One region of the Neobacillus phoenicis genome, then DNA from elsewhere that is predicted to be linked to it. Evidence: predicted binding sites of a transcription regulator. Region 1 holds the regulator's gene; each other region holds the start of a gene.
What was found. Region 1 encodes Rex, which represses fermentation and respiration genes when NADH is low (regulators of the CRP and FNR family bind a similar motif). Its sites were predicted from a motif close to TTGTGAAATATTTCACAA; they were not measured.

Region 1 (4,185 bases):
CACTTTTCAACGGATAGTCATCCCAAAGCTCATTTAATACACGCTTATTAGAGGTTAATTCCGCCTGTTCCTGATCGTAATAGCCAATGGAAAGGTTTGTTCCATAATAGATGGTGCCGGCAAGGGCAGGGAGCTTCTTAATAATCGTTTTTAGAAGCGTAGACTTACCAATTCCATTTGGGCCCACAAGAGCAATACTTTCCCCTTTAAAAGCCCGGAACGAAATCGCCTCAGATACCTTCTCTCCATCATAACCCACCGCAAGAGAATCGACCGTTAGTACATCATTCCCGGTTTGTCTTTCAATTTCAAAAGAGAAAGTGGCAGACTTTTCATCACCAAGAGGCCGGTCCATTAAGTCCATTTTCTCCAGCTTTTTTCGACGGCTTTGCGCTCGTTTGGTGGTGGAGGCTCTCGCTAGATTCCGTTGGATAAAATCCTGTAAATTAGCAACCTCTTGCTGTTGTTTTTCATAAAGCTTCAAATCTCGCTCATAATTGGCCGCTTTTTGTTCAAGGTAAGAACTATAGTTACCCGGAAACTTTTGGATTTGCTTGCGGGATACTTCATAGACCTGATTCACGACTTTATCTAAGAAGTAGCGGTCATGAGAGACGATTAAAATCGCGCCATCGTAGCCCTGTAAATATTGTTCCAGCCATGAAAGGGTATCAATATCTAAATGGTTGGTAGGCTCGTCCAATATTAATATATCAGGTTTGGTTAGCAGCAATTTCCCTAAGGCGAGCCGGGTTTTTTGACCACCGCTTAAACTAGCAATCATGAGAGAATGATCCTGGAAGTTTAAACCGTGCAGAACCGAACGAATGTCAGCTTCAAACTGGTATCCGCCCTGCTCCTTGAATTTTACCTGAAGGGTATCATATTCTTTCAGCACCCGTTCGTACTTGCTTGGGTCTTCAAACACAGAAGGATCGGCCATTTGTTCTTCCAGTTTGCGGAGCGATTTTTCCATGATTTGAAGTGGCTCAAATACGGTTAACATTTCGTCCCAAATGGTCAATTTGGATTCTAATCCAGTGTTCTGGGCTAAATACCCGATGGTTACTTCTTTTGGTTTGATGATCTCGCCGCCATCATGAGACAAATGTCCGGCAATAATCTTTAATAAAGTCGATTTTCCGGCACCGTTACGGCCAACAAGGGCCACTCGGTCTCTCGTTTGTAATTCTAGCTTTATATTCGATAAAATAAGGTCAGCACCATAATATTTTTGTAATTGATTCACTTGCAATAAAATCATTTTATTCACCTCTATTACTTAGGACTAGTGTACCGTATAAGCGGAATGACAGCAATAACTCGGACTCTTCTAGGTGCTGTTCTTATAAAAAATCTAGTGATTCGTTCAAAGTTTCACACACATAAAAGGAAAAATAGTGTATTATTTTTTGATAGGAGGATTTTTTATATGGCCGAATTTACGCATTTTAATGAAGAAGGCAGAGCAAAGATGGTCGATGTCAGTGACAAGCCCGAAACAGCACGTACTGCTCTTGCTCATTCTAGCATAACCGTAAGTAAAGAGATTTTTGATAAAATAACCAATCATGAGATGAAAAAGGGCGATGTATTAGCTGTTGCCCAGGTTGCTGCTGTGATGGCGGCAAAAAAAACATGGGATCTCATTCCAATGTGTCATCCCATTCCACTGACAGGTGTGAATATTTCTTTTGCATGGGAAGAGGATCAAACAGGAAACTTTCAATTACATATTGAGGCAGCGGTGAAAACTAAGGGGAATACAGGTGTGGAAATGGAAGCGCTCACAGCTGCATCTGCTTGTGCGTTAACCGTTTATGACATGTGTAAGGCAGTTGATAAAGGGATGGTTATTGGACCAACCTATTTAGTGGAAAAAACAGGCGGTAAAAACGGTGATTTTAGAAGAAATGAACAGGTTAAATAAGAGTTAAAAAACCATTCATGGGGTGTGGGAGAATATGAGTAACGAAACGATGAAAATACCACAGGCGACAGCGAAACGGCTGCCCCTCTATTATCGATTTTTAAAGAACCTGCATACTTCCGGCAAACAAAGAGTTTCATCTGCAGAGTTAAGTGAAGCGGTAAAGGTAGACTCGGCAACGATTCGCCGTGACTTTTCCTATTTTGGGGCATTAGGTAAAAAGGGGTATGGCTATAATGTTAACTATTTGTTAACCTTTTTCCGGAAAACGCTGGATCAGGATGAATTAACGAAGGTTGCATTAATTGGGGTTGGTAATTTAGGGACTGCCTTTTTAAATTATAACTTTTTAAAAAATAACAACACGAAGATCGAGGTCGCTTTTGATGTCGACCCGGAAAAAATGGGAACCATGATTCGTGAAGTTCCGGTTCATCATATGGATGATTTGGAGAAGGTATTAGAAAATAGTGATATTCAGGTGGCTATTTTGACGGTCCCTGCTCCTGTTGCCCAAATGATAACGGACCGACTTGTAAAAGCAGAGGTCAAAGGGATTTTGAACTTTACGCCCGCTCGGTTAAATGTACCAGCGTCGATTCGGGTTCACCATATTGACTTGGCAGTGGAACTGCAATCATTGGTTTACTTTTTAAAGCACTATCCGACAGTGGATATAGAAGAATAGAACAGGGGAAGGCCTTTTACGATGATTTAATCGTAGGAGGTCTTTTTTTTTACAAAAATAGGTAAGTCACAGCTTTACAAACGTAACAGTGTTATGTTACATTGATAAATAGAAAGGGGTTTTTATCATGAGCGAGGAGTTAATCTCAAAAAAAGACCTATTAGAATTAGCTGGAATTTCGTATGGGCAGCTATATAGATGGAAGCGAAAGGACCTTATTCCAGAAGACTGGTTCATCCGTAAATCAACCTTTACTGGACAGGAGACCTTTTTTCCAAAAGAGAAGATTCTAGAAAGAATCAATAAAATCCAAACAATGAAAGAAAATTTATCGCTAGATGAACTGGCAGACATGTTTTCACCGAATATTTCTGATTTGCAGCTAGGAAAAGATGAGTTAGTAAAACGTAACATTGTTTCATCAACTGTCATGGATTTTTACCTTGAGAATGAAAAAGGAAGCCTTACCTTTACGATTACTAGAATGCTCGAGGTATACGTGCTTGAGAAGCTGCTGCAATCTGGTGAGATTAATCAAGATGAAGGAAAGATGCTGCTTCAGGTGCTAAAAGAGCATGCGGCTTTAATCAAACAAAAAAGCTGTGAATTAGTGATAACAAGGAAGCTTGGGGTGTCATCATGTCTTTTGCTTATTAACGCAGAAGCCATGCATATGGATCTGGGGACGAAAATGGTTGTGCAGCTCTCACTGATGTCGTGTATGGAAGAGATCAAAGCAAAATTATTATAAAGGAGAATATACATGGATATGAAGGAAAGAGGAGACTTAGTCATCAATGGCTTCGGTGCTTCCAATGGCGGGACGTTTCGCCAGGTCATTGTCAATGGATTCGGTACGGTTAACAGTGATGTTGATTGCGTTGAGTTTGAAAGTAATGGTTTCGGGACTGTGGATGGGAATGTGACAAGTGAACAGGCCAAAATAAACGGTAAAGCAAAGGTCAAGGGAACGATTGAATCCCAACACTTATCGATAGATGGAACGGCAAAGATTGATGAAAATCTATATGTGAAAAAATTAAAGGTTTCTGGCAAGGCATCTGTTGGTGGAAAAGTGAAAAGTGAAGAAATCAAAATTAATGGAGTGTTAAGGGTAGAGGGAGATTGTGAGGCGGAGATTTTTAAAGCAGATTCTCAATTTGCTATTGGCGGATTATTAAATGCCGAACAAATTACGATCCAACTTCATGGCCCATGCAAGGCAAAGGAAATCGGCGGAGAAACAATATTGGTGAAACATAGAGGTTCTTTTTTTGAAAGTCTTATTAAACCGCTGTTTTCCACTCAGCTGGAAGTGGAATTTATTGAAGGGGACAAAATTGAACTAGAGAATACCATTGCCAAGGTTGTACGGGGAAATCAGGTAAAGATTGGGCGGAATTGCCAAATTGGTGTCGTAGAGTACCGGGAAGATTTTTCACAACATAAAAATGCTGTAGTCAAAGAAAGTATAAAAGTGTAATTGGGGGGTAGGACAATGGAGAAAAGCAGTAACCTTATCATAAATGGTTCAGGGAGTTACCCTGGCGGTCAATATAGAAAAATC
Region 2 (4,185 bases), 1.9 Mb from region 1:
TGCCAACCTCCAAAATACATAGTCCTCTCTATAATTCAACTTCCACCCTACTTTCTATATCAGAATAAGTCGCAATTAGAGACATTTTCAATCATTTTTACCTCATTACTTTCATTATAAACGAATTACTAAAGTCACCCTAATTAAACAATGAAATATTAGAAACTTAGATGTTGATCTCCACTCCAGGTGCGAGCGGTTCGCGGGCGTGCCGGGGAGCCTCCTCGTCGCTGCGCTCCTGCGGGGTCTCCCCTGCCCCGTACTCCCGCAGGAGTCTTCGCACCTTCCGTTCCAATCAACTTAACATAAAAATTATATAGACGTTTTACACATTTCTTTTATTAATAAAATAAACAAAAAAACCATCTGTGGCTTTTCACCGCTCAGATGGTCCTCCGAATACTGATTGCATCATTTTATTTTTCACACCAGGAAAGCTCATAATAGAACCAACAGCTAACCTGCGCATCCAACCGGAACCAAGTAGCACATTGATTAATCGATATCTGTATCGATAAGCAAAATATCCAATTGAACCAATCATTAAAATGGATGTTAACATACGTGACATTCTCATCCCTCCTGTTGTTATTTTGTGATAATGGTTTACATATTATCCAAAATTCCCGTAAAAAAAGACTGACCCATTTGCAGTCAGCCTCTTATTGTCATTCTATATATTCTTAAATACTGGTTCCATTGTTTTCTTTAGAACATTAACTGAGTTTGTAAACTTTCCTTTTTCTTCCTCACTTAAGTCGAGCTCGACGATTTCTCTTATTCCGTTGCGATTCACAACAGCAGGAACCCCAATATAAATATCATTTTGTCCATATTCTCCATCAAGGTATGCAGATACTGTAAGAACAGAGTTTTCGTTTCGTAAGATTGCCTTGGTCAATCGAACTAAGCCCATGGCAATTCCATAATAAGTGGCACCCTTTCTTTCGATGATATGGTAGGCCGCATCACGAACATTTAGAAAGATTTGATTTAAATCATCCTGATTGAAACCTGCTTTATTTTTTGTCCATTCAGAAATAGAAGTACCAGCTATATCAGCGTGGCTCCAAACAGGAAGCTCAGTATCACCATGTTCACCAATAATATAAGCGTGAACATTTCGGGTATCTACATCGAAATAGTCACCAAGTAAGAAACGGAATCTTGCTGTATCAAGGATTGTACCTGAGCCAATAACGCGCTCTTTAGGAAGTCCTGAGAATTTCCAAACTGCATAGGTTAGAATGTCAACTGGGTTTGTAGCTACTACAAATATTCCATCAAACCCACTAGCCATAATTTGTTCAACAATTCCTTTAAATATTTTTGTGTTTTTTTCAACTAAGTCAAGTCGTGTTTCACCTGGTTTTTGGTTGGCCCCTGCAGTAATAACAACAAGATCTGCCTCACCACAATCCTTGTAATCACCATACCAAATTTTTGTACGAGATGGAGCGAATGGAAGTCCATGATTTAAGTCCATTGCATCTCCTTCTGCTTTTTCTTTATTTAAGTCAATTAGTACAAGTTCTTCAGTTATACCTTGATTTAATAGGGCAAATGCATAGCTAGAACCAACAAATCCTGTACCAATTAATGCTACTCTATTCACTCGATTTAACATGGTTCATTCCTCCTATAGGTAGTTTAAGGTGCGCTAATCACTTGTCATTTATATCTTACCTACAATTAGATTGTACACTATTTCACAATCTTTTATCGCTATAAATTCCACATGAAACCGTTATCTATTAGTCAATTTTGTTACAAGTGCGTTTGTTGTTTTTTTTAACTTGTTAATTGAATGACTAAAATTGCTAACATTGCAGAAAGGACACCTGAAAGAAAATTCACCATATCATTATCTACTAATGGAGAACCCTTTATTCTAGTTGTCTGTATATGACAATGTTCTTTTTTTTCAGTCTCAATCCCACACTTCTGACAAATATATACCAGTTGATAAAAAGCCCCTATAATCGTATCAATCACGTTACCGATAAAACCGAATAAAAAAATGAGGAAAGCTAATCCAAAGCTTAACGGAAAAAGCCAATAACTAAAAATAGAAATAAGAAGCGAGCCAGCTAGTGCTGCTGTGCTGCCTAACATACTTATTGCACCTGAAGTCCCCTTTCTCAATCCGCTTAAATGTACGTATGTAAATGGGATTCTTACGGCTAAGGCTTCCAATTTCAGATGCCCACGTATCTGAGTTCGCACTTGCGAGACAAACAGCAAACCCTATTAACCAAATCTGATTAGGATGATAATAATGAACAATACTAAAAAATCCGGCTGCTCCTCCATTAGCAAACACTTGCCGCCAATCCCTTGTTGCCCCTTTTGCCAATTTTTCTTCAATACTACTCTTTGCGGAGCTCTTATATTTTGACCATATGCTCGAAGAGGCAAAGAAGACACCAAGAAGGACCAATCCGTTTATTCCAAAACCCACATATACAGTAAGCCCAGTAATAATAGCTGCAAGTGCACCTGAGACAGTCAACGATTTAAGAGAATAACCTGCTAAACCTGTCAATAGAATACCTATAAAAACGATTAACGCTTCCATCATTTTATATGAATAACCTCATCATTTGTAATAATTTTTGATACAGGTAAATCATGCGATTCAACTTGGAATTCCTCAACTATTTGATTTTCAAAGGCAAGTGAAAGGGTTTTCCCTTTATAAGAGGTTAAATACCGATCATAATATCCCCCCCCAAAGCCCACGCGGTATCCTGTCCTCGTATATGCAAGGCCAGGAACAATTAAAAGATCGATATCGTCTGCTTCGACCTTAGCTGTTTGGTCTTCGATTGGTTCATAAAGCCCATAAAACACGGACTCAAGTTGTGAAAATTCCTTTAATGTTCGAAATACCAATCTCTTGTCCTTAGGGCTACACTTGGGTACCACCACTTGTTTGCCTTGTTCCCATGCTTTTCTAATAATTTGATATGTATCAACTTCAGGACACTTTGAAATAGTGATTCCAATGACATTTGCTTGTTTCCAGTCATGATCATCAAACAACCTGGTTGCTATTTTATAGGAGTAATCTTCATAGAGGGGTCTAGTTAGTTCTGAGAGAGAATCTTTTATTAATTTACGTAGTGAATGTTTATCATTCATTCAATCGAAACCTCCATACATAACTTTTGGACAACAAAAAAAGCAGCAGGAAGCCCTACTGCTTATTTTGTTTCACGGTGTGCTGTTGTACGCTTTTCTCTTGGGCAATATTTCTTAAGCTCAAGACGGTCTGGGTTGTTACGTTTATTTTTTGTTGAAATATAGTTACGGTCTCCACACTCAGTGCAAGCTAACGTAATATTTACACGCATGTCAATTTCCCTCCAAACGATTAAGCTAGTTCGTTCATACGACTTTTCTATAATATCATTTTTCAAAAGGAAATGCTAGTGTATATTTTTTATTAGAGCATCTTCCATAGCAATTAATTCATTTTTGTTCGATCCATTAATACTCCAAGTAACCATTTTGCCTGTTTCATGTGGTTGAATCGCCATTTTCAAAGCGAACACACTTGCAGCAGGCCCCTTAGCCATTGGCTGGTATTTTAAAGTTCCGGTTTGAAGAGAGCTCCAAATTTGGTCTGTATAGACATTCCAAAGAGGCATAGCTGTATATTCAGTTAACCCTATCCTTTGGTAATGAGCATTAACTAAATGAACCTGTTTATTGGTATGATGAAAGATGCGATTATCTAAGGGAGAAACAAAGGTTAAATTATCTTTCCCGACATTTGAAAAATGGTGCATAGCTAACACTTTAATCTCTTTCTCCTGATTCCCGTGATTACTTACGAAAATACTGGACATTCGGATTTTAGAATGTACTTGTTCCTGTTTTACTCTAATTGTCATCTCTTCATCATAAATGACTTTTTCCGTACAGTCTTGTAGCCAATAGTGCTTCCCGTTCACCCATACCCCAGGAATAAATTGTAATGATTCAAATGACTGTTGACGGTCGGAAGTCTGTTCAATATTGTTTTTTTCAATTAAATTCATCATCGCTTACACCTTATTTACGAATTATTTGCCTTTCCTGTCCTTCTTCCTCACTCTTATTAATGCGCTTATTTAACAATAGATCTTCCATTACTCTACTAGTTTCTGAGGCAATTCGTTTCCAACCATACAAGCTCTT
Region 3 (4,185 bases), 2.0 Mb from region 1:
CTTCATTTAGGTCGATAAAGGCTACTTTTGCGCCTTCTTCTGCAAAAAGCTCAACAATCCCTTTTCCGATTCCACGGCTTCCGCCTGTTACAAATGCCACTTTCCCATCAAATCTACCAGCCATTTCTATTCCTCCTGCTTTTCTATTTAGTTATCGCTTACATTTTAAACGTATTGACCAACCTTTACGTGCCCCTTGATAAGGTTACGTGCGATAATCATGCGCTGAATTTCGTCTGTACCATCGTATATTCTCCAAAGGCGTGCTTCACGGTACCAGCGCTCAATTGGCAATTCTCTTGTGTAGCCCATCCCACCATGAATTTGTAGGACTCGGTCAACCACTCGATTCCCCATATTCGAACCGTAAAGTTTTGCCATGGATGCAAGGTGACGGTTGTCTTCACCTTCGTCAAGTGTAAATGCAGCGTTTAATACTAACCATCTTGCCGCTTCAATTTCAACGGCTGAATCCGCGATTTGCCATTGGATGGCTTGTCTTTCTGCAATCGGTTTACCAAAGGTAATTCGTTCTTTCGAATAATCAATTGCCATTTGCAATAAACGTTCTGCCGATCCAACTGCTCTTGCACCAACAATCCATCTGGCAAAACCAATCCATTCAAGTCCCAGATTATAGCCTTTGTGTAATTCACCCAGGATGTTTTCCTCAGGAACACGGACATTATCAAATACTAAGCCGGCTGGACCCCATTCTCCCATCGTATGTATATACTCTGATTTCCAGCCCATATCCCGGTCGGCAATAAAGCAGGTCACACCTTCTCGGCCGCGTGTTTCTTGATGCCTTTCTTTATCTGTAATGGCAATAACCATGACGAAGTCGGCTTCATTACCACCTGTGATAAATGTTTTCTCCCCATTCAATACCCATTCATTTCCATCCTTGACCGCTGTCATTTTGATATTTTGCGTATCAGAGCCTGCACCAGGTTCGGTCATGGCAAAGCAGGATTTTTTCTCGCCATTAATGGTTGGAATTAAATATTTTTGTTTTTGTTCTTCATTTCCATAGTAAAGAATATTATCTGCAGAGCCACCAAATTGGAATGGGACAAATGTTTTTGATACTTCCATTAACACGATGGCCATCATCATTTGTCCAAGGTCAGCACCACCGTATTCTTCAGGTGTGTTAATACCCCAGAAGCCTGCTTCCTTTGCTTTTAATTGAAGCTCTTTTAATTTTCCTGGCGGGAGGCTTGGCTTGCCTTCTCGTTCGTTTCTTAATACGTCGTTTTCAAGTGGAATGAGTTCTTTTTCAACAAATCTTCTAATTGTTTTCTGCACCATTTTTTGCTCATCGGTCAAACGTAAATGCATTTCCTTCACTCCATTCTATTCTTGTATTCTAGTTAATCTTCTTAAAAAGTATATGATAGGTATTCTAAATACATACCTACCGGTTGGTATGTTAATTTTATTTTATTCCGAAATTTCAGATAATACAAGTCAAAAGTGATGAATCTAGTTAAAAAAAACCTTCAGCTTGAATACCGCTAAAGGATTTTTCCAAATTTATATATGTCGTACCGCTTTTTTTATCGCCAAACGCTCTCTTAATGTGGATATTGCAATGGAGCTTGTTAGCCATGATAGCAATCCTATGGTAATACTTAAAAGCCAATTACTAGTGGATTGCAAGGTAAGGAGGACTGTAATCACGCAAATAATCCCGCCCATCATTCCATATACAGATCCTCTTGCAATATTTGTTGCTTTCTTTGTACCGGAAGCTATACCCACCATTATCATCGCTGTCAGCATGACTGCGGGGAATGCTGCAAAAATTCCAGCAAGGATTTTCCAGGGAGAAACCACTGTTATTAAATAACTAAGTGAGACTGCAGTCCCGCCTAGAAGAAATCGAATGAATAAGTCCTTTTTATTCATGTTGGTCACCTTTTTTCGTCCGTTTAATGGGATGTAATAATCACAACAACTATAGAGATCGTAAACCAGAAGGCCATGGATTGCACGATCCCGCGCTTCCAGCCTACTTTCGGAAGAAGATATCCTGCTAAAAGTGCAACGATGATGTTTATTGCCATACCAAAGATGGCCCCTTTTGATAACATAATGGAATGAGAAATTAGCTGCCCACCATGAAAATCAAGTCCTATTGTTAATAATGCTGCTAGATACACTGCAGGAAATGCAGCAAAAATCCCTCCTGCTTTTTCTCCTAACTTTTTTGCCACCAACGTACAAGCGACTACTGCTAATCCGCCCAAAAGGAAACGAATGAGTAATGCGCTTATTGATAGATGTGCCATAATGTCTTCGCCTCTTTTTTGTTTACCAAGCTCTTATTTTAGTTACGTGAATAATCTCACAAACTAATTTACGTATTCATTGTACCTCAATTTTAGGATGATACATGTGAACACTTTATTAATGTTTTTGAAGCGGTTTCATTTAAACTATTTTGTGTTTCATCAACCGTATGATAGACAAAATCTTTGTATTCAAATTAAATTTTGTCCTTCATCAACCGTATGAAAGACAATATCTTTGTATTCCATTCGAATTTTGTCCTTCATCGACCGTATGATAGACAAAATCTTTGTATTCAAATTAATTTTTGTCATTCATCAACCGTATGAAAGACAATATCTTTGTATTCCATTCGAATTTTGTCCTTCATCAACTGTATGAAAGACAAAATCTTTGTATTCCATTCGAATTTTGTCCTTCATCAACCGTATGATAGACAAAATCTTTGTATTCAAATTAAATTTTGTCCTTCATCAACTGTATGAAAGACAAAATCTTTGTATTCCATTCGAATTTTGTCCTTCATCAACTGTATGAAAGACAAAATCTTTGTATTCCATTCGAATTTTGTCCTTCATCGACCGTATGAAAGACAATATCTTTGTATTCCATTCGAATTTTGTCCTTCATCAACCGTATGAAAGACAATATCTTTGTATTCCATTCGAATTTTGTCCTTCATCAACTGTATGAAAGACAATATCTTTGTATTCCATTCGAATTTTGTCCTTCATCGACTAAATCAAAGATAGACGTCAAACAATGCTTCATTAGAATATACCATTCCATCTTTTTTCATGCACCACAGATATTAAAATAAGTGACTATTTTCCGTTGATTTTACAAATAATAATAACGATGTTCCTTAGTGAATGTCATCGTTTCAAATCCTATGATGAGGTGATTCTTGATGAGCTACAAAGATCATTTAGATCAACACTCAGAGCTTTTCCATCACACAAATACTAGGCCGAAACGCCAGAAGTCACAGGTGAATGGAGAAACTCAATTAACTCAAAACGCGATCATCTTAAGGAGCAATGCCAAAGCACACCGTTGGTAAGTGTAATGGCATAGAAACGAATGATGGAATCGCATAGCGCGATCTCCATCAGAAAAAGGCTGACTCAACACAAAGAGTCAGCTTTTTTCTTTTTAAATGAAGTGAACTTAAAATTATGATTGAAAATGTATGTTTAGAAGGATATCATAAAATCTAATTAAATCATTATCAAATGGAGTGGACTAGAATATGTACGATGCTTTCACAATAAGAGATGCAGAAATAAGTGATTTACCAATTATCGTCGACATATATAATTCAACCATCGCAGGGAGAATGGTTACTGCTGACCTTGAGCCTATTTCAGTCGATAGCCGAACCCAATGGTTTCAAGAGCACTCCCCTTCCTTTCGTCCTCTTTGGGTAGTGGAAAGTCAAGGAACAATTTGCGGATGGGTGAGCTTTCAATCGTTTTATGGAAGACCGGCATATAATGGTACAGCAGAAATCAGTATATATATTAATCAGGATTTTCGTGGAAAGAAACTCGGCAAGTTTCTAATACAAAAGGCAATGGATGCATGTCCAGCCCTTGAAATTAAAACCTTACTTGGGTTTATCTTTGGCCACAATGAGCCTAGTATAAAGCTTTTTAATAGCTTTGGCTTTGAAAAATGGGCACATCTTCCGAAGATTGCAGAACTAGATGGCATTGAAAGAGATCTGCTCATACTTGGCAAAAGAATATATTAATACCCAATCAGAGGAGATGAAAAACATGAGTGTACATAAAGCAATATCAGAACATGTAAATAAGCAAAACCAAAAGATTAATCGGTTCCTGCTACTCGATCAGCAAAGAGAGCTTTATATCGAAGAAGCGC
Region 4 (4,185 bases), 310 kb from region 1:
CTGCCTTGCTTTAATCATGGCTTGGAACAATGAAAATCCCTTCCCATTATCCTTAATTTTTAATAGAACATGTTCCTTTTGATAGCTTACTAAAATGTCAATCTTCGTTGCCTCTGCATGCTTAAGAGCATTCTGCAAACTCTCTTTGCAGATATCGAATATAATCTTTTCCACCATAGGACTGAGCTGAAACTCAGGGCCGCGGGTATCAAACGATATGTCCATGATAGTATCTCGTTGAATCGCATTGATTTTTGAGGCAATCGCCGACAGCAGCCCTACGCGTTCCGTTGGATAAGGGCGAAGCGCATATATGGATTCCCTGACTTCCTTTAAACTTCTCCTCAGCTTTTCCGTGCTTTCTACCATTAGTCGGAACGAATCATCTGGCATTTTGGTAAATTTCCGAGTGGCGGTTTCCAAATTCATGATGGCCCCTGCCAGGGATTGAGCCACCCCATCATGAATATCACGCGCAATTCGATTTCTTTCTTCTAAAATCAACCTTTTTTCCTGTTCCGCAAACAACCATTTCGTCTTAATAAGGACCGCTAACTGATTGGCAAGGGTAGCCGCTGACTGCATATCCTCTTCCGTAAAGCTTTTTGACCGAATCCTTCCAAATACAAACATGCCAACCAGCTCATTTTCAAGAACTAATGGTGCATATAATAACGATCCCACTTCTTCTGAAAATATTTTACCCGCGGGCCCTGCATCCTTTTTTGTATGATGATAAACGGTCAACTGCCTGGTTTTATCAAACGCCTGAGCCGTTTCGTCTGTTAAAATAATTTCGTCTATCACTAATCCTGAGGCAAACCTTAGATTCCAGCCCTTCTTCTCTCTTTTCCATAAAATCCAGGCATCCACATCAATAAATTCCTGAAGATTATTAGCTAAAAAGGATAACCAATCAGGTGCTGCAATTTTTTTATTAAGTTCAGAAGATATACTAAATAGTGCCTTTAATTTTGATTTCTCCTTTTTTAAGTTGGCAATAATGGAACTTAATAACGCAAAACACACTAATGGGGCAAAAAAGAAAAAGAACGAAAAGACATCAATTTCCCCTCTGTTTTGATTTCCAAGAAAATAAAAAAGGACCAGGTATCCATATGAAAGTAGGAAACTATTCAATTCCTGCAGTGTTTTTCGCTTCCATATCCGGAAGTTATAGAGCTGCGGTCTAATCGTAAGCAAGACATCAACAATTAAATTATTAATGAGATAAAAGGGCAGGATGAGCAGACTAAAGTGAAGAACTCCTTGCAGGAATCTTGACTGAAGCTCAATTGTTAAAAAGGATAAAAACCATTGACTGATTACGTGTGCAGAATAAAAACTGATAAGTAGCAGCGCAGGGTTAAAAAACACAATCCTGAGCGGCCTTCTTTTATATAAATTAATCAATGCCACGATACATCCATAAGATAGAATTGTATATGACAGGCCATCCATTAAATAAATGGTATACACTAGTGGAAAAGAAATCGTTACGGTGCCTTTCCAAACTGGCAATGGAAAAAACTCAACAATCAGGAGAAAAAAAACTAATAAAGCAAGAATCATTATTTCATTGGGCGCTGTTATGGTTACCAGTCCAAATTGGATAAAGATCCAAATTCCAATAAGGGAGATGCAAAGTAAAAAGTTTCTTGATAACCGTTCCTTTTTTTGCGAATTGGACGAATTATTCATTCATTTCTCTCCTTCATCCGCTTATGATTTGATATCTAAATTTTCTGTTAATTACTGTTAGTTTAATGGATATATTCTATAAACACAATAAAAGAGGACCCATGATGATAAATTACAATCTGAAATTTCCCAATAGGACACAGAAAAACCCAGACCGGTACAAATGAAACACACTGACCGATACTGGGCCAAACCGTCTCCGGTTTGTAAAATGATTATGGCACATTTCTCCGTCTTTTTGTATTTGCTAAAAGGATTATTCTTCTCTACTACCTTTGTATTAATAGTGTACAAGTCTATAGGAAGGTCCTACATCCAACTGGTTTTATCCACAAAATCACCCAAATATTGTCACCCGTTTGTCACTCTATTAACCTATTATTATAGTAAACTAAAATTATTAACACATAACTTACATTCCATTGTGTATATATTCACAAATTAACAACCTATTTTAAGAGGTGAAATTATGAAATATGATTTAGTCCTCCTGCACGCACCCAGTGTGTACGACTTTAGGAAAAATGCTTTGCTCGCAGGCCCAATAAGTGATGTAGTTCCTTCATCACCAGTGTTTGAAATGTATCCCATTGGACTGACAAGCATTGCGGATTACCTTGAAAGATATGGCCTGCGGGTGAAGATCATCAATATTGCTAATCGGATGCTGATGAATTCATCATTTGACGTGGAAGCAAAATTAAAGAAAATCCAAACAAAAGCATTCGGAATTGACCTTCACTGGCTCCCGCATGCACATGGCAGTATTGAACTTGCTAAAATCGTAAAAACCCTTCATCCCCAAACACCCATTATTTTTGGCGGGTTATCAGCCACCTATTATCATAAAGAATTAATTGTCTATCCATTTATCGACTTTGTTATGCGTGGCGACTCTACCGAAAAACTGATGCTTCTCCTGATGAACAAAATTGAGGCAGGGAGCACTCACTATGCTGACATACCCAATTTGACCTGGAAAAAAGGCAGCGAGTACGGCTACAATCCAATAACGTATGTACCAAAGGATCTTGATGATATAGACGTTCCCGGCTATCGCTACACCATTCGTTCCGTTTTCAAATACCGAAATTTCCTTGATCCACTTCCTTATAACGGCTGGCTTCAATATCCTAACACAGCGCTGTTAACAGCAAGAGGATGTACACAAAACTGTTTGATTTGCGGGGGATCGAGAGAGGCCTATGATCAAAATTGTAATCGCAATTCACTTGCACTAAGATCACCGAAAAAGCTGGTAGAGGACATTCATTTTATTTCGCGGTTTAGCCGCGCACCTATTTTCATTCTTCATGACCTCAGGCAGGGTGGTCGTGAATATGTTAATGAGTTCTTTAGCCGCCTTAAAAAACTCAACCTGAAGAATGAAATCGTCTTTGAACTGTTTCAGTATGCCGATGAGGAATTTTTTAAGCAAATGAATGAAAGTGTACCCAAGTATAGTATTGAAATTACCCTGGAGACACATGATGAGAACATAAGGCGTTACAATGGGAAGTTCAGCTGTACCAATGAAAAGGTTATAGACACCCTTAATTTTGCTTTAAAGAATGGCTGTAAAAAAATCGATTTGTTCTTCATGGTGGGGATTCCTGGACAGACCTATCAAAGTGCCATCGAAAACATCGATTTCTGTGAAACGATACATCTGGCCTGCCATAAGGATCCAAGAGTCTATTACTTTGTAGCGCCGCTTGCTCCATTCTTAGATCCTGCAAGCCCTGCTTTTGAACATCCTGAAATCCACGGCTATAAGAAATTCTGTCATACCCTTGAAGACCATCGTAGAGCAATTACACAGCCTTCTTGGAAGCATATGCTCAGCTATGAAACAAAGGATATGACACGGGATGATATTGTCAATGCTACCTATGAATCTGCCAATCTATTAAATGAGTTTAAACTAAGGTACAACCTGATTGACAGAGAGGGGTACGAGGAAATTAAAGGGAAGATTGAGAAATCAATGGCCTATATTGAAAAGATTGACCATGTGCTGGCCTTACCTAAGGAAGATCAGGCAACGGAATTGATTAACATTCAAAAGGAGATTGAAGAGTTAAATAAATACAGTATTTGTGGAAAGAATGAGCTCAAGTGGGAAGTTCAAAAGAATTATGCCAATTTCTTTTCACTTGCTTTAGTGGGATTAGAGCAGCTTTATCAGGATTACTGCAATATCATACGCAATAAAGTAAGTCCGAAACAACGGTCTCAATTCAAGCTTGAAACGGAGCGGCAGAAAATGAAGGTATAATGTAAAAAAGGGGGCAAATCCCTTTTCCCACTTGTCGAGAAAGTGTATTTTTCTCAGATATTTAATAAATGTTTCTCCCTGCTAACTGGCCTGTTGATTTTCGCTCCGGGTACTCGCTTTCCGCGGGGAGGCTCCCCGGCACGCCCGCGAACCGCTCGCGCCTGGAGCTCCAATCAACAGACTTGTTAAAAAAGCATATTCAATTT

Region 2: the regulator Rex is predicted to act here: its motif matches at 1,698-1,715, upstream of AA0X95_RS10955 (L-lactate dehydrogenase).
Region 3: the regulator Rex is predicted to act here: its motif matches at 2,342-2,359, upstream of AA0X95_RS18740 (DUF3147 family protein).
Region 4: the regulator Rex is predicted to act here: its motif matches at 2,124-2,141, upstream of AA0X95_RS02725 (TIGR04190 family B12-binding domain/radical SAM domain protein).

The regions. Positions count from the first base shown of each region.
Region 1 is NZ_CP154847.1:226,095-230,279, reverse strand. It holds gene AA0X95_RS01065 (ABC-F family ATP-binding cassette domain-containing protein) at 1-1,264, opposite strand, end outside; gene moaC (cyclic pyranopterin monophosphate synthase MoaC) at 1,433-1,930, shown strand; gene AA0X95_RS01055 (redox-sensing transcriptional repressor Rex) at 1,965-2,618, shown strand; gene AA0X95_RS01050 (YhbD family protein) at 2,746-3,369, shown strand; gene AA0X95_RS01045 (polymer-forming cytoskeletal protein) at 3,382-4,101, shown strand; gene AA0X95_RS01040 (cytoplasmic protein) at 4,117-4,185, shown strand, end outside.
Region 2 is NZ_CP154847.1:2,135,985-2,140,169, reverse strand. It holds gene AA0X95_RS10965 (rhomboid family intramembrane serine protease) at 1-6, opposite strand, end outside; gene AA0X95_RS10960 (hypothetical protein) at 377-571, opposite strand; gene AA0X95_RS10955 (L-lactate dehydrogenase) at 674-1,627, opposite strand; gene AA0X95_RS10950 (DUF92 domain-containing protein) at 1,792-2,115, opposite strand; gene AA0X95_RS10945 (DUF92 domain-containing protein) at 2,063-2,581, opposite strand; gene AA0X95_RS10940 (5-formyltetrahydrofolate cyclo-ligase) at 2,578-3,144, opposite strand; gene rpmG (50S ribosomal protein L33) at 3,207-3,356, opposite strand; gene AA0X95_RS10930 (hypothetical protein) at 3,432-4,049, opposite strand; gene AA0X95_RS10925 (glycosyltransferase family 4 protein) at 4,060-4,185, opposite strand, start outside.
Region 3 is NZ_CP154847.1:3,615,283-3,619,467, forward strand. It holds gene fabG (3-oxoacyl-ACP reductase FabG) at 1-124, opposite strand, end outside; gene AA0X95_RS18730 (acyl-CoA dehydrogenase family protein) at 166-1,344, opposite strand; gene AA0X95_RS18735 (DUF3147 family protein) at 1,540-1,914, opposite strand; gene AA0X95_RS18740 (DUF3147 family protein) at 1,938-2,297, opposite strand; gene AA0X95_RS18745 (YpzG family protein) at 3,209-3,361, shown strand; gene AA0X95_RS18750 (N-acetyltransferase family protein) at 3,551-4,054, shown strand; gene AA0X95_RS18755 (YpbS family protein) at 4,080-4,185, shown strand, end outside.
Region 4 is NZ_CP154847.1:535,327-539,511, reverse strand. It holds gene AA0X95_RS02730 (GAF domain-containing sensor histidine kinase) at 1-1,701, opposite strand, end outside; gene AA0X95_RS02725 (TIGR04190 family B12-binding domain/radical SAM domain protein) at 2,171-3,979, shown strand.